One region of the Massilia sp. CFBP9012 genome, then DNA from elsewhere that is predicted to be linked to it. Evidence: riboswitches for the same ligand, from Rfam matches in the RefSeq annotation. Region 1 holds a riboswitch; each other region holds the start of a gene.
The links. A riboswitch is a leader RNA that binds a small molecule or an ion and turns the genes downstream of it on or off. The one in region 1 is predicted to bind cobalamin.

Region 1 (7,774 bases):
GCGTGGCGATCGTCGACTTCGACGTCCACCACGGCAACGGCACCGCCGACGCCTTCCGCGACGAGCCGCGCGTGCTGATGGCCAGCTTCTTCCAGCATCCGTTCTATCCCTATAGCGAGGTCGAACCGGTCACGGCCAACCGCATCAATGTGCCGGTGCCCGCGCGCGGCGACGGCGACGCGGTGCGCGCGCTGGTGCAGGAGCAGTGGCTGCCGGCCCTGCACGCCTTCAAGCCGCAGATGATCTTCATCTCGGCCGGCTTCGACGGCCACCGCGACGACGACATGGGCGGCATGGGCCTGGTGGAGGCCGACTATGCGTGGATCACGCGCCAGATCATGGCGGTGGCCAGGGAACACGCTGGCGGGCGCGTCGTGAGCTGCCTGGAAGGCGGCTACGACCTGTCGGCGCTGGGGCGCAGCGTGGTGGCGCATTTGAAGGTGATGGCGGATCTGGAGTAGGGTGGTTGACGGGCGTGGCTTGCGTGATGACTTGGGTTACCGCCTCCGCGGGAACGACGTTTTTTCGCAAAGCCTGAACGCCGCTGACGCGACTTCGAATAGGTACTTCAGCACGTCATTCCCGCGGAGGCGGGAACCCAAGTGACTCTCCTGACCACTAACGCATACCGGCAGCTACTCAGCCGCTTTCGCGTAGAGGAGAGAACCGTGAACAAGAAACACACCCTGTGTGCGCTCTGCCTGTTGTCGGCTGCGGGATTGGCCGAGGCCGCCAACTACACGCTCTGGCTCAATGGCCGCGACCCCGGCCGCAACAGCGGCGGCACGCCCGGCAACTACGCCGACTTCCGCTACTGGGGGCCGGACACCACGCCTGCCGGCGTCAACAAGAAGGCCGTCAACTGGGACGGCTACAGCAGCATCGCTTCGCAGAGCGGGCGCGTGCGCGACGCGCTCGACTGCTTCTGCACCGGCCAGAACTGGTGCTATATCGCGGCCTACAGCGCGGGCGAGCCGCTGCTGGGGTACACCCTGGCCAATTTCGGAGGCACCACGCGCGCGCTCAAGAACGCCACACCGAACGCGGACGGCGTCTGCGGCGATGCGGGCGGCGTGCAGGGCGGCTGGAACATCAAGTGGGTGAGAGTGGCGTCGGGCGCCGCGGGCGGCTCCGAACTGGCCAATGCCGGCGCCTGGACCACTTCCGAGCCGCTGGTGCAAGACCTGCGCACCGGCACCGTGCGCGCCATGTACAACCACAACGATACCCGCAATATCTGGTTCTACCGCTATGCCGGCGCGCGCGGCACCGTGTACTCCTTCCTGCTGCCGGGCCAGGACGACGAGGTCGTGGCCTACCACAGCAGCGGCGGCGCGGCCGGCAACTCCGGCCGCTCGCTCTGCAATCCGGGCGACTGGTTCTGCGACGACCTGCGCTACGGCACCGAACCGAACCAGGGCGGCAGCGTCAAGTGGAGCTGGCACTCGGTCGCCTTCCGCGACGACCGCGAAGACTTCGATCACTACGGCGACGGCAACTGGGAGGGCATCATCGGGGTCGTGCGCCAGGCGATGACCGACACCGCCAACTAGGGGCACAGTATGGGGTGGCGTTGGCGTAGGCGCTGGCCGGCGGCGGCAGGCGTGGCGGCCTGCATCGGCCTGGGGCTGATCACACTGATGCGCGAGGGCGAGGCGGTGCCCGAGGCGCCCCAGGCGCCACCAGCGGCGCCCATTGCGGCGGCGCGGACCGTCACGGCCCCGCCCGAAAACCGTGCCGCGCGCCGGCGCCAGCTGGTCGAACAGGTCCGCCTGACCGACCACACCTATTGCAGCTACCTGGCGCATTCACGCTATCCGCACGAATCGCGGCCGGCCGGCCACCATCCCGACCAGCTGTATCCGAACCAGCCGCTGCTCGAGACCAATCCGATGCGGGCGGAGGGCGGTGACAGCCACCCCGAGGTCCAGCTGCAGACCGCGCAGTCGCGGGTCTACCTGGCGGCGGGCGAGCAGGCCGATTTTTCGCTGCGCGCGCTGGATGGGGGCGGTCAGCCGCAGCCGCTGGTCGTCACGCGCGCGCTGGCCCAAGGGATGACGTATGGGCAGAGTCGTCCGGCGCCCCAGGTTGCCGTGCCGTTTGCGGACGAAGGCGCGGCCTGGCGCGGGACACTGGCGCCGGCGCAGACGGCGTTGGCCGGATTCCACGGCACCATCCGGCTCGAGGTCCGCTACCAGGCCGGCGGCCGCGAAGGTGTCGTGCTGTTCGACGTCATCTACTCGCCGCAGTCGCCGGCCAGCTGGAGCGGCAGGCCGCGCGAGGCGGTCGATGGTGGCGCGCTGCAGTTCGCGCTGCCGCTGGACGTGCGCCTGCCCGGACGCTATGTGGTCACGGGGCGCGTCGACGATGCGGCCGGCCGGCCGTTCGCGCTGGCCACCTTCAACGAGGTGCTGGGGCAGGGCGCGCAGCAGGTGCGGCTCCAGGTGCACGGCAAGCTGCTGCACGACGGCGCGCCGCGCCTGCCGCTGCTGCTGCGCGACGTCGAAGGTTATCTGCTGCGCGAGAATCTCGACCCCGACCGCCTGCTGTTGCCGCGCCTGGAGGGAAAGGTGTTTGCCAGCCGCACCCGTTCGCTGGACGGCGTGCCGGATACCGAGTGGCAGAGCGAGGAGCGCAGCCGCTACCTGGCCGAGTATGCGAAGGACCGCGCCGCGGCCCGTACGCGGCTGGCGCGCTTCGATCCGCAGGCGGCGATGCCGCCGGCAGACTGCGGGATAGGCAGGATGGATCAGTAAGGGAGCAGGGGCAACTGCTCGACCATCGCCGACACCAAGATGGCGCAGCACAGCATCAGCACGCCATACCAGCGTGCCAGCGACCGTTTCAGTTTTTCCCGTACGCGCATTCCCATCTCCGTCTAGTGCAGGCAAGAGGGCAGTGTGCGCGCGGAATATGTCATCAGTGTTGCAATAGCTCAACGATGTGCGCGATGGAAAGAGGCCTTGTGGCTGCGCCGCTACGTTTGTGTCGACGCTCAGCGTAAAATAGCGCCTTGGACGAAAGATTAAGAGAGTTGAGCATGTCGATACAATGGTTCCCTGGCCACATGAACGCGGCCAAGAAGGAAGCAGCCGAGCAGATGGAAAACATCGATCTGGTGATCGAGGTCCTCGATGCGCGCCTGCCCGAGGCGAGCTGCAACCCGCTGGTAGACCAGCTGCGCAAGTTCCGCCAGCGCCCCTGCCTGAAGGTCCTGAACAAGATCGACCTGGCCGACCCGAACGCGACCGCCGCCTGGAAAGCCTATTACGATGCCCAGGATGGCGTGACCGCCTATCCGATGACGACCAAGAAGCCGGCCGACGTCGCCCGCATCCCGGAGCTGGCCCTGTCGCTGGCCCCGCACCGCGGCGTGCCGACCAAGCCGTTGCGGATCATGATCATGGGTATTCCGAACGTCGGAAAGTCGACCCTGATGAACGCGCTGCTGAAAAAGCGCGTGGCCAAGGTGGGCGACGAGCCGGCCGTGACCAAGACCCAGCAGCGCCTATACCTGAACAAGAACGTGGTGCTGGTCGACACCCCCGGCATGCTGTGGCCGAAGATCGCCATGGCCAGCGACGGCCTGATGCTGGCCGCCAGCCACGCGATCGGCACCAATGCGCTGGTCGAGGAAGAAGTGGCCGAATATCTGGGCGAACTGCTGCTGCAGCGCTACCCGCAGCTGCTGACTGCACGCTACGGCTTCAAGACCGAAGGCATGGACGGCGTGGCGGTGGTCGAGGGTGTGGCGCAGCGCCGTGGCTTCCGCGTGCGCGGCGGCGACTACGACTACGAGAAGGCGGCGCACACCCTGTTGCAGGACTATCGCCAGGGCGCGCTGGGCCGCATCAGCCTGGAAACGCCCGAATCGCGTGCTGCCAGCCTGGCCCAGCACGAGGCCGAGGTGGCCGAGAAGGCCCGCATCGCGGCCGAGAAGGCCGCCGCCAAGGCCGAGGAAGCGGCGCGCGGCAAGCGCGGGACGTAAGGCTCGCTACCAGTGTGCGTTCCCTGAGTGAGCTTTAGCACGTTGTACCCGCGAAGGCGGGTACAACGTGCTGGCGGCGCAGCAGATTGCTTAAACCTGCGGCGGCTCTCCGAACCTGAAACTCGACACCGCCAGATTCCCCATGAACGCGTCTTCATGATAGACGCAGGCCGCCGCCTCTTGCTCGGCCGCCCCCAATGCCACCATCAGCGGTATCAGGTGTTCCTCGCGCGGATGCGCTGCCCGTGCCTGTGGCGCAGTGTCCCAGCGCAGCAAGGCTTGTTCGCGCTGCGACGGCTCGAGTTCGAGCAGCGCGTGCTGCAGCCAGCCATCGAAGGCCTTTGACGCCTCGCGGCCATTCGGCCCGAATTGGCGCAGGTTGTGATACGACAGCCCGCTGCCGATGATCAGGATTCCCTCATCGCGCAGCGGCGCCAGTGCGCGGCCCGCCGCCAGGTGGGTGGCCGGATCCAGGTCGCGCCGGATCGACAGCTGCACCACCGGCATGCGCGCTTCCGGATAGACCGGGTACAGCATCGAGAACGTGCCATGGTCGAAGCCGCGTTCGGCGTCCAGCGTAGCCGGGTGACCCGCGGCCTCGAGCAGGTCGGCCACGCGCCGCGCCAGCGCCGGCTCGCCCGGCGCCGGGTACTTCACCTTATAGGTGTGCGGCGGGAAGCCGCCGTAGTCGTAGATCATGCCCGGCGCCGTGCCCGACGACACCATGAACTGCGGCGTCTCCCAGTGGGCGGTCACGACCAGCACCGCGCGCACCGTCTCTCCAGCCTCGACGCGCAGCGCTGCCAGCGAGTCGGCCAGCTGGTCGTAAGCAGTGCCGTACTGCTCGCGCATCCACGGCCAGGGGCCGCCGCCGTGCGAGACGAAGTAGGTGGGTAGACGTGCCATGGCAGCTCCTTATGAAGCATGAAAACAACGATGGTAGCCGATCCCGCGGCAAGCTGCCGGCGGCCGGGCAGGCCGCACCTTGTCAAGGTATAATCGCCCCGTTTTGGTGCTCTCGCGCACATCCAGGTGCGCGAAGTTAAACGGGAAACACGACATGGCCGCGCCACGCGCCGCCATGGAAGTGTGCTGCCCCCGCAACGGTCAACAAGCGCCACGCCTGCATGTGCAGCGTGGCAGGCGGTCTCGATAACCACTGTGCATGCCGCACAGGAAGGTGAGGTCGTCATGCTTGCCAGCCCGGATACCGGCCAAGGCAGGTGGAAGCGCCAGGCGCTTTTAGTTGACTCTGGCCTGCGGGGACGCGGGCCGGTGCCTTTTATCGAGAACACATTCATCATGATTTTTGCAGCCGCACCGCGCCGCGCGCCACTCGCACTGGCTTGCGCCTTCGTCCTGTCCGTCCCTTATGCCACGGCCCAGGACACTGTCCCTTCGGTCCTCATCACCGGCCCGCGCTTCCCGGCCCAGGCCACGCCGATCGGCGCCACCGTCATCACCGCCGAGCAGATCCGCAGCGCCGGCGCCACTGACGTCAATGCGGCGATCCGCAAGATCGGCGGCGTATTCGGCCGTCAGAGCCTGGACGGCTCGTCCGACTTCGGCCTCGACCTGCGCGGCTTCGGCACCAATAGCGCCCAGAACACGGTGGTGCTGGTCGACGGCGTGCGCCTGAACGAGAACGAGCTGGCGCACACCGTGCTGTCGACTATTCCCCTGGACACGGTCGAGCGCATCGAGATCACGCGTGGCGGCAGCAGCGTGCTGTACGGCGATGGCGCCACCGGCGGCGTGATCAATATCGTCACCCGCCGCGGCGGCAGCGCCGGTACGCACAGTTCGCTGTTCGCCGAAGCCGGCCGCTTCGACCACCGAGACCTGCGCGCCTCGATCACCCACGGCGCCGGTCCATGGTCGTTCGATGCCGCCGTGGCCGATCGCAGCACCGATAACTACCGCGACAACAACAAGTACGAGCAGACCAGCTTCAGTGGCGGCGTGCAGTATGCGTACGCGCCGAACGGCCGCGCCGGCCTGCGTTTCGAAAGTTCGCGTTCCGACTCGCGCCTGCCAGGTTCGCTGAGCGAAGCGCAGTTCCTGACCATTCCGACCCAGACCGATACGCCAAAGGATTTCGGCTCGCTCGACACCGATCGCGTGACCGCCTTCGTCGAGCACCGTGTCGGCGCCTTCGACCTGGCGGCCGAGCTGTCGCACCGCGAGCGCGACGTCGCGTCGACCTATTTCTCCGAGTGGGGCACGACCGCATCGACCTACGAGGCCGAGCAAACCCAGTTCTCGCCACGCCTGCGCCACACGGTCGATTTCGGTGACAAGCGCAACGAGTTCGTCACCGGCATCGACCTGATCCGCTGGGACCGCAAGGTCACGTCCAGCTATTCGGCGGGCGACGCGCGCCAGGACTCGAAAGCCTTCTACCTGCGCGACGAGTTGCGTTGGAACGCCCCGCACAACGCCCGCCTGGCGGTCGGCGGCCGCCATGAACGCTTCGAGAAGGACTACAGCGACCCGCTGGCTTTCCCGGCTGTCCTGGGCGAGCATCGCAAGCAGTCGCTCAACGCCTGGACCGTGGAAGGCAGCATCGACGTGATGCCGCAGGTAGCCGTGTTCGCCAAGGCCGGCCGCAGCTATCGCATCGCCAACATCGACGAGAACTCCTACCGTTCGACCCTGGACGTGCTGGAGCCGCAAACCTCGCGCGACCTGGAATTGGGCGTGGCCGCCGGCACCGAGGCGCGTAAAGCGACTGCGCGCGTATTCCGCCACCGCCTGACCAACGAGATCTACTACGACCCGACCATCGGCTTTGGCGCCAACACCAACCTCGACCCGACCCGCCGCCAGGGCGTGGAGCTGGAAGGGCAGGCCGTGTTCGCCGACGCCTGGCGCCTGACCGGTTCATGGCAATACGTGCAGGCCGAGTTCCGCGACGGCCCCAACGCCGGCCGCGAGATGGTGCTGGTGCCGAAGCACGTCGTCACCGCGCGCCTGGCCTGGACGCCGGGCGACGGCCAGACCGCCGACATCGGCGCCCAGTGGGTCGACAGCCAGCGCTACGGCAACGACTTCACCAACGGTTGCAGCACCCGCATTCCATCGTTCACCACGATCGACGCCCGCTATGCGCGCCGTTTCGGCCCGTGGGAGGTGGCGGTGTCGGGCCTGAACCTGGCCGATCGCCAGTACTACAGCCAGGCCTTCAGCTGCCGTGACGGCATCTATCCAAGCGATGGCCGCCAACTGAAACTGTCGCTGCGCTTCGATTTCTAAGGCCATGAAGCGTCTGATCGGGTTGGTGCTGGCGGTACTGCCGGCCTTCGCCGGCGCCGGCGTCACGGTGGTCGACGACGTCGGCCGCACGGTGACGCTGGCGCAGCCGGCCCGGCGCGTGGTGTCGCTGGCGCCGCACGTCACCGAGCTGCTGTACGCGGCCGGCGGCGGGGCGCGCGTGGTCGGCGCCGTCAACTATAGCGACTACCCGGAGGCAGCCAAGAAGCTGCCCCAGGTGGGCAGCTATAACAAGCTCGACTTCGAGCGCCTGCTGGCGCTCAAGCCCGACCTGGTCGTGGTCTGGCACAGCGGCAACCCGACGCGGCAGGTCGAGCAGCTGGAGCGGCTCGGGATCCCGGTCTACCACAGCGAACCGGGGCGGCTGGCCCAGATCGGCGACAGCCTGCTGCGCCTGGGCCGGCTGCTCGGCACCGAGCCGGCCGCCCAGGCGGCGGCGCGCGACTATGGCGACCGGATCGCGGCGCTCAAGGCGCGCTACGCCAGCCGGCCGCAGGTAGGCGTGTTCTACCA
Region 2 (7,774 bases), on a different contig from region 1:
CAGCATGTGCGCCTTCACGTGCGCGTTGTGGCGCTGGCCCAGGAATTCGGGCAGGCCGAGCTTGTGCCGGTCGTCAAAGTAGACGGCTTTCACTTCGTCCCAGGCCCAGTTCTTGACCAGGTCGGGTCGCGTCACCTGCCAGCCCCACAGGTTCTCGATGAATTCCTGGCCCATGGTGCGCGCGCCGGAATAGCCGTTGTCCATCAGCGGGCGCAGCCAGGCCGGGTTCAGGAAGCGTCCACGCAGCTCGCCCAGCAGGGCGCTGGCGAGCGGCTCGACATCGGCCTGGCCCGGTTGCGCATGCTGCAGGATCAGCGCGTCCGGCACGCGGCCAGTGCGCGTCTCGACCGCCAGCGACAGGCCGCCCAGGTAGTCGAAGGCATCGTTGTTGTCGAGCAGGCCGTACAGATTGCTGGCGCGGCCGTGATAGGTGCGGTGGATGCCGTCCAGCGCCACGTCGAAGGCGCGGTGACTGGAGCCGCCTTCGGCATCCAGGCCATAGGCATGGCCCATGCGGTTGCGGTAGGCGCGGCCGATTTCCTCGCGCTCGCGCCAGGCGCCGGAGCGCTCGGCCAGGCGGTTCACGCCGGTGCCGTAGGCGCCCGGGGCATCGCCGAACACGCGCAGCGCGGCCGCCTGCCCGGCTTCGCCTGGCGCCATGCCGCCCGCCGCCAGCGCGCGCTGGCGGGTCAGCCATTCGCGCGCCACGCGATTGCTCGTGGCCGGCTCGCTGCCCCACGCTGCTCCTTCGATCGGCGCCAGCGCCGCCTGCAGACCCTCGCGCAGCGATGGATCCTGCTCGACCAGCGTCTGCGCCGACGCCGCCAGCGCCAGCCGGCCGGCGCGGTCGATCAGGCGGATCAGGTTCGGGTACAGGTCGCGAAACAGGCCGGAAGTGGTGACCACCGCATCGCGCCGGACGGCGCCCGGTGTGAGCTTCACATCGGTGACGATGCCGCGTGCATTCCACACCGGCTCGGCACCCATCATCGCCAGTGCGAAGCCGACCATCACGCCTTCGTCGCGTACTGCGTCGGACGCCCACAGGATGATGCCTTCGCTGCCCTCGCCTACTTTGTCTCTTTCTGCGGCTTTCCCCGCCATCTGCCGGCCCAGGCCGTAGCCGAGCTGGGTCGGCAGGATGTCGCCGTCGACCGCGTGGAAGTTGCGGCCGGTCGGCAGCGCCTCGGGCGAGCGCAGCGGATCGTTGCCCTTGCCCGGCTCGATGTAGCGCCCATCCAGGCCGGCCAGCAACGCCGCCATCTCGCGCCGCGGCGAATCGCGCAGCTTATGCGCGACGTCGGGATCGTCGATGCCGCTCTTCTTCATCGAATCGAGCATCAGGTCGAGCGATTTCTCGTCCCAGGGGCGACCGAACACGTGCAGGCCGTACGGCATGAATCGTTCCTGCAGCTTGGTCAGATAGTGGCCGATCTCGTGCGCCAGCAGGTCGTCGTCGGCCGCGTCGAAGCCGATGCCGCGCACCTCCAGCACGTCGGACATCGACGCCTCCAGCTCGGCGCGCAGGTTCAGGGCCACGACGCGCTCGCGCATCAGTTGCGCGGCCTGGGTCTTGAGCGATTCGGACGACGCGGCCTCGAAGCTTTCGACGATCTGGCGCAGCGACAGCAGCTCGTCGTACAGCGGCGTGGTGGCCAGCGGCGGCGTCAGGTGGTCGACGATGATGGCCAGGCCGCGGCGCTTGGCCTGCGTGCCTTCGCCGACGCCGTCGACGATATACGGGTAGATGCCCGGCAGGTCGCTCGCGATCAGGCTCGGATAGTCGTCGCTCGACAGGCCGACGGCCTTGCCCGGCATGAATTCGTAGGTCGAGTGGCGGCCCACGTGCACCACGGCGTCGGCCTTGAAGCGGTCGCGGATCCAGTGATAGAAGCCCAGGAACTGGTGCGGCGGCGTGATGCTGGTGTTTGCGTGCAGCAGTTCTTCGTCCACTTCCCAGCCGCGCGGCGGCTGCGGGCCGATGAAGACGTTGCCGAACACCAGGCCCGGCACCAGCATCTTGCCGCCATCGACCATCACCTTGCCCGGCGCCGGGCCCCAGCCGCGCATGCCTTCGATGCCGTAGCCGATCAGGCGTCGATAAAGGGGAGCAAGCGACTGGCATGGACGTGGCTTGACGTCGTCCAGGCAGGCAAAATACCCTTCTTCCAGCGCGTGCAGGTCGCGCGTGGCCTGGACGCGCTGCGGATGGTCGACGCCCTCTACCAGGTGCAGCAGCTCCTCGATCACGGTCTCGGCCTGCTTGCGACCCAGCGCGCGCTCGCCGGCCTTTTCGGCCGCCAGCACGTCGGCATGCAGGCGCCCCAGCAGGCCGTCCTGCATCTCGCCCCGTACCCGCGGCGACAGGGTCGCGAACCAGCGCGCGTAATCCTGGGCCGTGACGCCATTGACGGTGCCGGCCATCTCGCGCAGGGCGGCGCGGTCTTCCGGCAGGTTGACGCCGCGCGCCATGATCATGTCGAGCAGCGCCTCGGGCGAGGCCGGCAGCTCGCCGACCGTGTAGCCGGCCGCCTTGAGGGCATGCAGCATCTCGAACAGCGTGTCCGGCACATTGAGGTTGTCGGCGCCGATGTTCTGGCGGCCCGGCGGATGGTTGTAGTAGACCATCGCGACCTTCTTGTCGGCATTCGGTTTGGCGCGCAGCGCCAGCCAGCGCGCCACGCGCCCCGACAGGCGGTCGACTTCGGCCGGCAGCAGCACCGGCGGGCGGTTCTCGATGCCGGTCTGGCGGTCGCGCTGAGGCTGGCCCAGGGCCGCCACCACCATCGGCTGGCTGATGCCCTGCAGCTCGGGCAGGGCCACGCGGTACTGGACCGAATCGGGCGGCAGGCCGTCGGGCGACAACTGCCACTGCATCGCGGTGCGGTCCGACAGACGAATCGCCTTGAACACCGGGATGTCCAGGCGCTTGAAGGCTTCGTCCACCGCCACACGGCCCTCGGCGGCCCCAACCACGAAGTCCTGCAGCACCACCAGCGCCGCAGGCTTGGCCGGCGCGACCAGCTGCGGCAGGCGCTCGAGCGCTTCGCGCGAGGCGCCGCCCCAGCGCGTGAGCAGCTGCACGCAGGGCTGGCCCAGTTGCTCGATGCGGCGGCACAGCGCCGCGGGCACCACGCCATCCATATTCGCCAGGTCGAGCACGACCACGGTCGGCCGGTCCTGCAGGCCGAGCTTCGAAGCATTGCCCCAGGCGGCGGCGTCCTGCAGCTCGCGCTGTCCCGCGCGCAGGCGCAGGGTGGGCTCGGGCTGCGGAGCGGCCAGGGGCGTGCCTGGCGCGAGCAGGTGCCGCATCAGCTCCGTGGTGTTGTCGACGCCGCCCGCCTGCCACACGCGGCGCGCGGCCAGCCAGTGGCGGGCGGCCGGATCGGCGTCGGCCGCCTGCAACGCGGCCGGCGGCGGCGCCTCGCCCGCCAGCTGGCGCAACAGCTCGGGCGAAAAGCCGGCCAGGCTGCCGTGGCGCGAGCGCGTCATGAGGTTCAGGGTCGCCTCGCCGTTCAGCGCCAGCACCGCGGTGGCTGGCCTGGCGTGGCGCGCCAGCCCATCCTTCATGCGGCGCGCCGGGTCGCCGAACAGCGACACCGCCAGGATGGTGTCGGCGCCGGCGATCCACTTTGCCACGTCGCGCTCACCCGCCGCCATCAGCTGGGCCGGGGTGCGCAGCAGGATGCGGTCTCGCGGATGGCTGGCCAGGTGGCGGTGGGCGGCCTCGATGGCGCCCGGCGCTGCGCGCTCGGTGACCACGGCGAACAGGGTCGCGGCGCTGCTGGAAGCGCAGGCGAGCAGGAACGCCAATGCGGCGCAGATGCGGACAAGGAAAAGCGTGTTCATGTGAACGTCGACCTTTTAGCTGCGCACCAAAGCGCGCATGACAACAGGCAGCCGCCATCCTTCCGCGATGAACAGGGACGCGTGCGCGCACGCCACGAGGGCGCACGACCGCATGGGCGATAGCACGAGCAGCAAAAGAAGGAACAGCGAACAACCAACAGGCACGCCCTCACCCCGGGACGTACGAATGCATCGTGGATGGCCGGTCTTCTGGCTCGCCGTCTTCCTTCCCCGGTCCTGCCTTCCCGTGCGCGGGGCACAGTGGCGTTCGACCGCGGTCGTCAGGCTTACAGCAGCGGGGGCTGCGCCGGACTGGCGCGCGATGGCTATCGCGCACGTCACCGGCTTCCCGTTTCACCTCCCTGCAGACGAGCAGGAAGGCACCATTCACTTGATTGGGCGCGATTCTACCGCCAACTTCGACCAGTTGTCACCGTATTATTTTTTCGGCCCGCGCCGGCGGCAAGCGCCGCATCTCCACCGAATCTCCATCCGGCTGACACCGGAATGCCATCGAATCCGGTCACAATCCGATGTTCCACGATCCTCGCCGACCCACGCCATGACCTCCGTTTCACCACCGCCGCCAGCCTCCCTGACCGCCCCGACCATCGCCCCGGGCTCGCCCTGGAAGCTGCGCTACGGCCTGATCTTCGCCGGCCAGTCGCTGTCGCTGCTCGGCTCCGCGCTGACCCAGTTCGTGCTGCTGTGGTGGATCACGGACACCACCGGCGACATCTCTGCATTGGCCACGGCCGGCATCGCGGCCCTGCTGCCGCAGGCGGTCTTAAGCCCGCTCGGCGGCACCCTGGCCGACCGCTACAGCCGGCGCCTGCTGATGATCTGCGCCGACCTGGTGAGCGCGCTGTGCATGGTGGTCCTGATCGCGCTATTCCTTTCCGACAGTGTCGCGCTGTGGCAGGTGTATACGATGCTGACGGTCCGCAGCGCGATGCAGGCCTTCCAGGCGCCGGCCGCGGCGGCCAGCGTGGCGATGCTGGTGCCGCCGGGCTTCCTGCCGCGCGCCGTGGGCCTGAGCCAGACGGTGCAGGCCTTGATGACGGTGGCCGCGGCGCCGCTCGGCGCGCTCGCGATCAGCATCCTGCCGATGGGGTGGGCACTGGGGATCGACGTCGGCACCGCCCTGCTGGGCATCGTGCCGCTGCTGTTCCTGCGCATCCCGCAGCCGCGCGTGGCGATTGATGACCGGCAGGGCCTGTGGCGCGAGTTCCGCACCGGCCTGGCGGTGGTGACGTCGAACCCGGGCCTCGCCCGCCTGTACCTGCTGCTCGGCGCGGTGGTGCTGGTGATCATGCCCGCCTTCACGCTGGTGCCGCTGCTGGTCAAGGACTACTTCGGCGGCGGCGCACCGCAAGTGGGCTTCATGGAAGCGATGGCCGGCGTCGGCATGATTGCCGGCGGCATGTTCGTCACGGCGATCTCGCCGCGCCACGGGATGCCGTGGGTGCTGCTGGGCTTTGGCGCCTCGTGCGCGACCCTGGCGCTGACGGCGCTGGTGCCGCCCACGCTGTTCGGCGTGGCCGTGTTCTGGTGGGGCCTGAGCGGCGCCGCCTTCATCGCCGGGAATACGCCGCTGACGACCCTGCTGCAATCGACGATCCCGAACCACCTGCAGGGCCGGGTGCTGTCGCTGCTGAACATGGTCATGGCGCTGGCGGCGCCGGTCGGGCTCGCGCTTGCCACGCCCCTGGGCGAGGCGATCGGCGTGCGCTGGCTGTTCGTGGCGATGGGCGTGGCCGGCACGCTCGTGAGCCTGAGCGGCTTCCTGTCGCCGGCGCTGCGCAAGCTGGATCGCCCGTAAAAATAAATCGCACGGGTTTATTTACCGGGAATGGATTTATACTGGCGGCTTCCAGCCGTCCCTTCCCTTGAACGCCGCGCCATGCCGCCCTATAACGCACCGCCTACTGCCTTTGATCCCGCCACCATGCCGCTGCTGCGCAGCGTCGGCTCGAACCAGGTCGGCATGCGCGAGTACAACGAGCGGGTCGTGCTGCAGGCGATCCGCACCCACGGCAGCCTGCCCAAGGCCGAAGTCGCCCGCCTGACCAAGCTCAGTACCCAAACGGCCTCGGTGATCATCAATCGCCTGCTGGACGAGCAACTGGTGGTCAAGCGCGACGCGGTGCGGGGCAAGGTCGGCCAGCCGTCGCAGCCGATCGCCCTGAACCCGGAAGGCGCGTTCTCGATCGGGATCCAGATCGGCAGGCGCGCGCTGGACGTGGTCCTGCTCGATTTCACGGGCGCGCTGCGCTGGCAGTCGTCGACGCCCTACGCCAGCCCCGAGGTGGAACAGGTATTCGCCGCCATCGACGCCAGGCTGCGCGAGGTGGACGACTTCCTCGGCCCGGAACTGGCGCCGCGCCTGACCGGCATCGGCCTGGCCGCCCCGCTCACCCTGGGCACCTGGCACGGCCTGGAAAGCCTGTTGCCGCAAGAGGCAGAAGCCTGGCGCCGGGTCGACGTGCGCGTCCGCCTGCAGGCCATGACGCCGCTGCGCGTGGACTTCGCCAAGGACACCATCGCCGCCTGCGTGGCCGAATTGGTGGCCGGCCGCGGACGCAAGCTGAAAAGCTATCTGTACGTGTTCGTCGACACCCTGGTCGGCGGCGGCCTGGTGATCGACGGCGAGCCGCACAGTGGCCAGTTCGGCAATGCCGGCGCGATCGGCTCGATGCCATTGGGCCTGGCCGGAACGGACGAGCGCGGCGTGGCGCCGCAGCTGCTCGGCGCCGCCTCGCTGGTGCGGCTGGAAGAGATGCATGCCCAGGCCGGCCTGGGACTGCTGGCGTTCGGCGACGAACGCCTGTTGAGCGGGCCGTGGGAAGCCGTGACCCTGCGCTGGATCGAGGAAGCCGCCAATGCGATCACCTTCGGCGTCACCGGTGCGGCCTGCCTGCTCGACCTGGATGGGGTGATCGTCGACGGCGCCGTCAGCCGCGCCCTGCTCGAACGCCTGATCGCCGCGATGCAGGAACAGATGACGCGCTACAGCTGGCAGGGCACCGAGCGGCCGCTGGTGATGGCGGGGACGATCGGGATGACGGCCAAGGTTATCGGCGCGGCGTATCTGCCTCTGCATGCGAACTTCGCGCCGGCGCATGGATTGTTCCTGAAGGCGGAGCGGCGCCAGTAAGTCGGCCGTGCAGCATCAGGCGGCGCGCCTGAGGTAGGCGCTGGCTCCCGACAGGCTCACGCTGACCGTCGTCCCCCCGTTGGCCGTGCCTTCGATGCGCAAGCGGCCTCCGATGCGGCTGGCTCGCTCGCGCATCCCGATCAGTCCCCAGTGCCCGGTGCGGAACCCGAGCGCCGCCACATCCGGATCGAGACCGCTGCCGTCATCCTGCACGGTGAGCACGCACTCGCGCCGTCCATACCTGACCGACGCCACGATCCGGCTGGCGCGTGCATGGGCTGAAGCATTGCGCAACGCCTCGCAGGCGATCTGTCCCATTTCCTCGATGACTTCTCCCACCAGGACGCGTGCCGCTCCTTCGCTGTGCAGCGCGAACTCGATTTCAGGATGCAATATCCGCAGCTCGTCGATGCAAGTCTGTATCACTTCTTCGAACATCCTGGCCTGGGGCGCCCGCAGGGCTTGCACCTGGTCCCGGCCTTCTTCGATGACACGCTCTACGTCGTCGAGCATGGTCTGCAGTTGCTGGCGTGCGCGTCCATCATCGGGCAGGTTCCGCTCCAGCGTACCCAGGCGCAGCAATAGGGCCTGGATGGTCTGCAGGAAGGTATCGTGCAGGGTGCGCGCGATACGTTCGCGTTCAGAAAGCTTGATGCGGTAGCGCTCGGCCAGCCGCGACGTGAGGTAGAACACGCGCAGGCGATACAAGGTGTAGAGCAGGGCGGCGACCATGATGGAAACGGCGACCTGGAAAGGCATGCTCTGTAC
Region 3 (7,774 bases), on a different contig from region 1:
CGACCGCGCTCGAACATGGCATGGCCCTGGCGCGCGACCTGCCCGGCACCGTGGTCGGCTTCGGCGAGATGGGCATCGGTAATACGACGTCCGCCGCAGCCCTCATGCACACGCTGACCGGACAGCCACTGGCGCGCTGCGTCGGCGCCGGCACTGGTCTCACGCCGGACGGCATCCGCCACAAGGCCGATGTCGTCGCGGCCAGCGTGGCCCGCCACGCCCACGCCGTGCAGCCGCTCGAGGTGCTGGCCACCTTCGGCGGCTTCGAGATCGCGATGATGGCCGGCGCCATGCTCAAAGCGGCCGAGCTGCGCAAGGTGCTGCTGATCGACGGCTTCATCGTCACCAGCGCGCTGCTGGTCGCCGCGCGCCTGCAGCCGAACATCCTCGACTACTGCGTGTTCTCGCACTGCTCGGGCGAGCATGGCCACGCCCTGCTGCTCGAGGAGCTCGGCGCCCGCCCGCTGCTCGACCTCGACCTGCGCCTGGGCGAAGGCACCGGCAGCGCGCTCGCCGTGCCCCTGCTGCACGCCGCCGCCAACTTCCTGAACGAGATGGCCACCTTCGCCTCGGCGCAAGTGAGCGAACGCTCGGCATGACGCACCAGCTGCGCCTGTTCTTCATCGCGCTGCAGTTCTTCACGCGGCTGCCGATTCCGCGCTGGGTGGGCTTCGAACCGGCCTGGCTGAACCACGCATCGCGCTACTTCCCGCTGGTGGGCGTGGTGGTAGGCGTCATCGGTGCGGCCGTGTATCTGGTGGCGGCGCAGTGGTTGCCGGCGGCGGTGGCCGCCGTGCTGTCCACCGCCGCCACGATCTATATTACTGGCGCGTTCCATGAAGACGGCTTCGCCGACACCTGCGATGGCCTGGGCGGCGGCATGACGAAGGAACGCGCGCTCGAGATCATGAAGGACTCGCGCGTCGGCGCCTATGGCGCGATCGGCATCGTGTGCATGCTCGGCGCGAAGCTGGCCGCGCTTGCCAGCCTGCCGCCAGCCAGCGCCATCGGCGCCCTGCTGCTGGCCCATCCGCTCTCGCGACTGGCCGCCACGTCCCTGATCTGGCAGATGGAATATGCCCGCGCCGAGGGCAAGGCCAAGCCGCTGGCGGTGCGCATGAGCGACCGGGAATTCGGCATTGCCACGCTCACCGTGCTACTACCCGCGCTTGGTCTGTTGGTCTTCGGCTTGCTCGACCTGGCCGCAATCGTCGCCTCGGTGCTGGCAGCCATGCTGGCCACGCGCTGGCTGGCGCGCAAGTTCACGCGCCGGCTGGGCGGCTATACGGGCGATTGCCTCGGCGCCGTGCAGCAGCTGGCCGAAGTAGCCATCTATATCGCGGTGCTCGCCACGCTCGGCCACGGCGCGCTGGCCTGATGCGTATTTACCTGGTGCGCCACCCGCGGCCCGAGGTGCCGGCCGGGCACTGCTACGGCCGCAGCGACCTGGCGGCGAACGAAGCCGACGTCGAGCGGGTGCACGCAGCATTGGCGAACCAGGGACTGCCCGGCGCGATGCCGGTCTACGCCAGTCCACTCGCGCGCAGCGCGGTCCTGGCGCAGCGGCTCTCGCCAGCGCCAGCCTTCGACGCGCGCCTGGCCGAGATGGACTTCGGCGCCTGGGAAATGCGCAGCTGGGACGACATCCCGCGCAACGAGATCGACGCCTGGAGCGCCGACCTGCTGCACTACCGTCCCGGCGGCGGCGAAAGCGTGATGGACGTGGCCGCACGCGTGGCCGGTTTCGATGCCGACATCCGGCGCGAAGGACATGCGCAGGCCATCATCATCTGCCATGCCGGCACCATGCGCCTCATGCACTCGCTGCACCTCGGCGGCACGCTGGTCGATGCCGCGCTGCGCGCCGCCCAGGCGCCACACCGGATTGACTACGGCGAAGTGATGATGCTGGAAACCTGACAACACCTTATAATGAGCGCGTTTTGGTGCTCGCGCCTGCGTTCGCAGTCGCAGTTAAACGGGAAACACGCAGCCCCATCAAGGGCCAACGTGTGCTGCCCCCGCAACGGTAAGCAAGTGCCGCATGCTCTCCACGAGCCATGCTGCAAACCGTCCCCTCATACCACTGTGCGCATGCATGGGAAGGTCGGACGGCCATACTTGTCAGCCCGGATACCGGCCAAAAGGTGGCGTCGCTTCGCGCGATGCCGTTCAATCTGGCCTACGGGGACGTCGGCTGGTTGCCTTTGATAAGAAACAGTTCATGAACTTTCCAGTAACCCGGCAAGCCGCCGCGGTCTCGCTCGCCCTCGCCGTCATCTCGTCCGCCGCCGTCGCCGACGCTCCAGCGCCTGACGCCATCCCCACCGCCGACACCGTCGTCGTCACCGCGACCCGCAGCGCGCAGCGTGCCGCGGACGTCATCGCCGACACCACCGTCATCGATGCCGCGGAAATCGCGCGCTCGGGCGCCGGTTCGGTGGCCGACATCCTGCGCCGCCAGCGCGGCATCGAAATCTCGCGCAACGGCGCGGCCGGCACCACCACAAGTGTCTTCATCCGCGGCGCCAACGCCAACCAGTCCGTGGTCCTGGTCGACGGCGTGCGCTTCGGCTCGGCCACCACCGGCACCGCCAGCTGGAACGCCATCCCGCTGGGCGCCATCGACCGCATCGAGATCGTCTACGGTCCGCTCAGCACCCTGTACGGCGCCGACGCTATCGGCGGCGTGATCCAGATCTTCACCCGCAAGGGCGAAGGCGCCCCAGTGGTCACAGGATCGGTCGGCGTGGGCAGCAACGCCACCCGCCAGGCCGACGCTGGCATCTACGGCAGCAGCGGCGGCCCGAACGCCATCAGCTACGCCTTCGGCGCCGGCTACGAGGATTCGGACGGCTTCTCGTCCACCCGCCCCGGCGCCTCGGGCTACAACCCGGACGAAGACGGCTACCGCCGCCGCAACGCCAACGGCCGCGTGACGATGGCGCTCGCGCCGGGCCACGAGATCGGCGCCCAGTTCCTGGTCAGCCGCCTGTTCAGCCAGTACGACAGCGGCACCGCCAACTACGACGTCCACAGCGACAACGACCTGAATACCGCCGCGGTTTTCATGCGCAACCAGGTCCTGCCGAACTGGCACAGCACGCTGCAGTATGCGCGCTCGGAAGACAAGTCGGGCAACATCACCAACGCGACGCCATCCGGAGTTAGCCAGATCGATACCCAGCAGGACGAGTTCAGCTGGCAGAATGACATCGCCATCGGCCGCGACACGCTGCAACTGCTGTACACGCACCGCAAGGAAGAAGTGCCGTCGATGGGGCGCTCGCGCATCACCAACTCGTACGCGGCCGCCTACTCGGCCAAGCGCGGCCAGCACCTGGTCGACGTCAGCGCGCGCCACGACCGTTCGGTCTACGGCAGCAAGAACACCGGCGCCGCCGGCTATGGCTATGACTTCGGCAACGGCCTGCGCGCCACCGCCAGCGTCGGCACCAGCTTCCGCGCCCCGACCTTCAACGAGCTGTACTTCCCCGGCTACGGCCTGGAAACCAACAAGCCCGAAAAAGGCCGCAACCGCGAAGTGGGCCTGCGCTACGACGGCAACGGCTACCAGCTGGACGCGACCTACTTCCACAACCGCCTGACCGACATGATCGTGTCGAGCACCCCGTGCCCGGATGGCGTCAACCGCAGCTGCGCCTACAACGTCAACGAAGGCCTGCTCGAAGGCTTCTCGCTGGCCGGCAGCACCCGCCTGATGGGCGTCGACCTGCGCGCCAGCCTCGATTGGCAGGATCCGCGCGACGAGACCACCGGCAAGCAACTGGCGCGGCGTGCGAAGAAGCACGCCAACTTCGGCGCCGACTATACGGTGGGCACGCTCAAGACCGGTCTTGAACTGACCGTGTCGGGCGAACGTTTCGACGACGCCGCCAACAATCGCCGCCTCGGCGGCTACGGGCTGCTGAACCTGCACACGACCTGGCAGTTCACGCACGACTGGTCACTGCTGATGCGCCTGGATAACGTCGCCGACAAGCAGTACGAGATCGCGCGCAACTACGGCACCAGCGGCCGCACCTGGTTTGCGGCCCTGCGCTACGGCATCCGTTAAGCTATAACCCCCTGCCCGCAGCAACCAGGCCGCGGGCATCCGATCAATCGACAGGGCCAGCATGCAAGCATCCGTCCCGCCGCTACGCCAGCGCGCCACACTCATCGTTGGCGCCATGCTGGCGTTTTCCATTGCCACCCTGCTGTTCGCGGGCATGACCGGATCGATCCGGGTGCCGCTCGACGAGATTCCCGACGCCCTGCGCCAGCTCGCCAGCGGCCAGTCCGATTCGCTCTCCGCCTCCCTGCTCGAGCTGCGCGCCAGCCGCGCGCTGGTGGCGTTCGCGACCGGCGGCGCGCTGGCCCTGGCCGGCCTCATGATGCAGGCGCTGCTGCGCAATCCGCTGGCCGACCCCTATGTGCTGGGCGTCTCGTCCGGCGCCTCGGTCGGCGCCCTGCTGGCGCTGCTCCTGATGGCCTCCACGCTGATGGTCGATGCCGCCGCGCTGGCCGGCGCCATCGGCGTGGCCATGCTGCTCTACCTGCTGGCCCGGCGCGACCTGCGCAGCGGCCAGGCGGCCGAGGGCGGCGCCTCGATGCTGCTGCTGACCGGCGTGATCGTCTCGGCCCTGTGCGGCTCGGTGGTCACCCTGATGCTGTCGATCGCGCCCGAGGGGCGCCTGCGCAGCATGATCTTCTGGCTGATCGGCGACCTGGCCGGCGCGCCGCTGCGCCTGCTGCCCTGGATGGTGCTGGCCGGTTGCCTGCTGTTCGCCATGCGCAATGCGCGCGCCATGAATATGGTCGCGCTGCACGCAGAGAATGCAGTGACCCTGGGCGTGCGCGTCGGCGCGCTGCGCAAGGGCCTGTTCTTTATCTCTGCCCTGCTCACCGCGAGCGCGGTCACCAGCGCCGGCTCGATCGGCTTCGTCGGCCTGATCGTGCCGCATGCCTGCCGCTTCGCCTTCGGGCCCGACCACCGGGTCTTGATCCCGGCCGTCGTGCTGGCCGGCGGCGCCTTCCTGGTGTTGTGCGATACGCTGGCGCGCACGATCATCGCGCCGCAGCAGTTGCCGGTCGGCGCCATCACGGCGATGATCGGCGCGCCGGTCTTCCTCTACCAGTTGCACCGCCTGCGCAAATGAACTCAATCTCCACCCACGACCTGCTGCTGTCCATCGGCCAGCGCACCCTGGTGCGGAGCCTGGACTGGACCGCGCGCGCCGGCGAATGCTGGAGCATCATCGGCCGCAACGGCGCCGGCAAGAGCACCTTGCTGCGCACCCTGGCCGGGCTGCAGCAGCCGAACGGCGGATCGGTGCACGTCAACGGTCGCCCCGTGGCGGACTGGCCGCTGACCGAACTGGCGCGCGAGCGCGCCTTCCTGGCCCAGTCACGCCACGACGCGTTTGCCTATACGGTGCTGGAGAGCGTGCTGTCGGCGCGCCACCCTTACCACGCCAACCGTTACTGGGAGGGCAGCGACGACCATCAAGCCGCCCTGATGGCGCTGGCGTCGATGGAAGTGGACGACCTGGCCGCGCGCGACGTGCGCACCCTGTCCGGCGGCGAGCGCCAGCGCGTGGCGATCGCCGCCCTGCTGGCGCAGCAGACGCCGCTGCTGCTGCTCGACGAGCCTGCCAATGCGCTCGACCTAGCGCACCAGGTGAGCGTGATGGGCCTGCTGGCCCGCCTGTGCCGCGAGCAGAACCGCACTGTGGTCATGATCGGCCACGACCTGAACCTGGCCAGTCGCATTTCTACCCATGCACTACTACTGATGGGCGACGGCCGCTGGACCGCCGGCGCCAACGACCAGATCATGCGCCCTGCGCTGCTGGGCGACTACCTTGGCCATCCGATCGACATGATCGAACACGAAGGCCGCCGCATCTTCATCCCCAAGGAGGGCTCCGCATGACCGACATGACTCCAGAACAGACCGCCGCACTGAACGACCGCCATCGCGCCCGCATGGAGCGCAAGAAGGCCGTCATCGACGCAAAAATCGCCTCTGCCGACAAGGAAATCGGCATCGTCATCGTCAATACCGGCAACGGCAAGGGCAAGAGCTCGAGCGCGTTCGGGATGGTGGCGCGCGCGCTCGGCCATGGCATGAAGGTGGGCGTGGTCCAGTTCATCAAGGGCGCCCTGTCGACCGGCGAAGAAACCTTCCTGCGCCGCTTTCCCGACGAAGTGAGCTTCCATGCGATGGGCGAAGGCTATACCTGGGAAACGCAGAACCGCGAGCGCGACATCGCCAAGGCCGGGCAAGCCTGGGCGCTGGCAAAGCAGTTCCTGTCCGATCCTTCGATTGGCATGGTGGTGCTGGATGAACTGAACATCGCCCTGAAATACAAATACCTCGACGTACATACCGTGATCGCTGACCTGCTCGACCGTCCGGTGATGCAGCACGTGGTGATCACCGGCCGCGGCGCGCCACCGGAACTGATCGCAGTGGCCGATACCGTCACCGAGATGAATGTGGTCAAGCACGCGTTCAAGTCGGGCATTGGGGCCCAGGCGGGGACCGAATGGTGACGGGCGCCCGTATCGTCCTGGTGGCGGCGATGTCGTCCGGCCAGGGCAAGACGACGGTGACGGCCGCGCTGGCGCGGCGGCTGGTCCGCATGGGCAAGCGCGTGCGTGTATTCAAGTGCGGTCCCGACTTCATCGACCCGATGCTGCTCGAACGCGCCTGCGGCGCGCCGGTCCACAACCTCGACCTGTGGATGGTGGGCGTCGACGCCTGCCGCCAGCGCCTGGCCGACGCCGCGCGCGAGGCGGACGCGATCCTGGTCGAAGGCGTGATGGGCCTGTACGACGGATCTCCCTCGGCGGCAGACTTGTCGCGCGAGTTCGGGATTCCCGTGCTGGCGGTGCTGGACGCATCGGCGATGGCGCAGACTGCCGGCGCTGTGGCGCAGGGCCTGCGCGACTATGGCCCCGTCGAGATGGCCGGCGTGATCGCCAACCGCGTCGCCAGCAGCGGCCATGCGGCGATGGTGAAGGAGTCGCTGCGCGACATCCCGCTGATCGGCACCCTGGCGCGCCAGGACGAGCCACTGCCGGAGCGTCATCTGGGCCTGGTCGTTCCGGGCGAGGTCGAGGAGCTGGACGGCATCCTGGATGCGCTGGCCGACAGCATCGATTTCGATGAGGCGGCCTGGGATGCGCTGCCGGCTTTGTCGCCCTCTTCCGCGCTCCCGGCGCCGGTAGAACCGCTGCTTGCGGGCCGCACGATTGCGATCGCGCGCGACCCATCCTTCGTGTTTGTCTATCCTGCCAACATTGACTTGCTCGAGCAGCTCGGTGCACGCATCACGTACTTCGCGCCGTTGTCCGATGAAGCGGTGCCGGACGATGCCGACGCCGTGTATCTGCCGGGCGGCTATCCCGAGCTGCATGGCGCAGAGCTGCAGGCCGCCCAGCGCTGGCGCGACTCGATCCGTGACGTGCACGCGCGTGGCGTCCCGATCGTCGCCGAGTGCGGCGGCATGATGGCGCTTGCCGATGGCCTGACCGATGGCGAGGGACGCCGCTTCGAGATGGCCGGGCTGCTCGCCGGCGAGGTCAGGATGCAGAAGCGCCTGGGGGGACTCGGCATGCACGCGATGCCGACGCCGCAGCGCGAGATCCGCGGCCATACCTTCCACTATTCATTGCTGGACTCCCCGGTGACGCCACAAGACTACACCGTGAAGCAGAGGACCGGCACGCAAGGCGAAGCCGCCTACCGGGTCGGCTCGCTGTT

Region 2: it holds a riboswitch for cobalamin, as region 1 does, so the genes downstream of both, SOM61_RS13090 (cobaltochelatase subunit CobN) here and SOM61_RS15790 (TonB-dependent receptor) in region 1, are expected to answer to the same signal.
Region 3: it holds a riboswitch for cobalamin, as region 1 does, so the genes downstream of both, SOM61_RS26170 (TonB-dependent receptor domain-containing protein) here and SOM61_RS15790 (TonB-dependent receptor) in region 1, are expected to answer to the same signal.

The regions. Positions count from the first base shown of each region.
Region 1 is NZ_JAXCWM010000008.1:332,630-340,403, reverse strand. It holds gene SOM61_RS15815 (histone deacetylase family protein) at 1-461, shown strand, start outside; gene SOM61_RS15810 (hypothetical protein) at 669-1,553, shown strand; gene SOM61_RS15805 (hypothetical protein) at 1,563-2,756, shown strand; gene ylqF (ribosome biogenesis GTPase YlqF) at 3,041-3,988, shown strand; gene SOM61_RS15795 (DODA-type extradiol aromatic ring-opening family dioxygenase) at 4,079-4,894, opposite strand; cobalamin riboswitch at 4,982-5,221, shown strand; gene SOM61_RS15790 (TonB-dependent receptor) at 5,291-7,243, shown strand; gene SOM61_RS15785 (cobalamin-binding protein) at 7,248-7,774, shown strand, end outside.
Region 2 is NZ_JAXCWM010000007.1:95,152-102,925, forward strand. It holds gene SOM61_RS13090 (cobaltochelatase subunit CobN) at 1-3,849, opposite strand, end outside; cobalamin riboswitch at 4,033-4,252, opposite strand; gene SOM61_RS13095 (MFS transporter) at 4,412-5,671, shown strand; gene SOM61_RS13100 (ROK family transcriptional regulator) at 5,753-7,006, shown strand; gene SOM61_RS13105 (sensor histidine kinase) at 7,022-7,774, opposite strand, start outside.
Region 3 is NZ_JAXCWM010000027.1:717-8,490, forward strand. It holds gene cobT (nicotinate-nucleotide--dimethylbenzimidazole phosphoribosyltransferase) at 1-599, shown strand, start outside; gene SOM61_RS26160 (adenosylcobinamide-GDP ribazoletransferase) at 596-1,378, shown strand; gene SOM61_RS26165 (histidine phosphatase family protein) at 1,378-1,920, shown strand; cobalamin riboswitch at 1,928-2,159, shown strand; gene SOM61_RS26170 (TonB-dependent receptor domain-containing protein) at 2,225-4,078, shown strand; gene SOM61_RS26175 (FecCD family ABC transporter permease) at 4,140-5,162, shown strand; gene SOM61_RS26180 (ABC transporter ATP-binding protein) at 5,159-5,938, shown strand; gene cobO (cob(I)yrinic acid a,c-diamide adenosyltransferase) at 5,935-6,561, shown strand; gene SOM61_RS26190 (cobyrinic acid a,c-diamide synthase CobB) at 6,555-7,774, shown strand, end outside.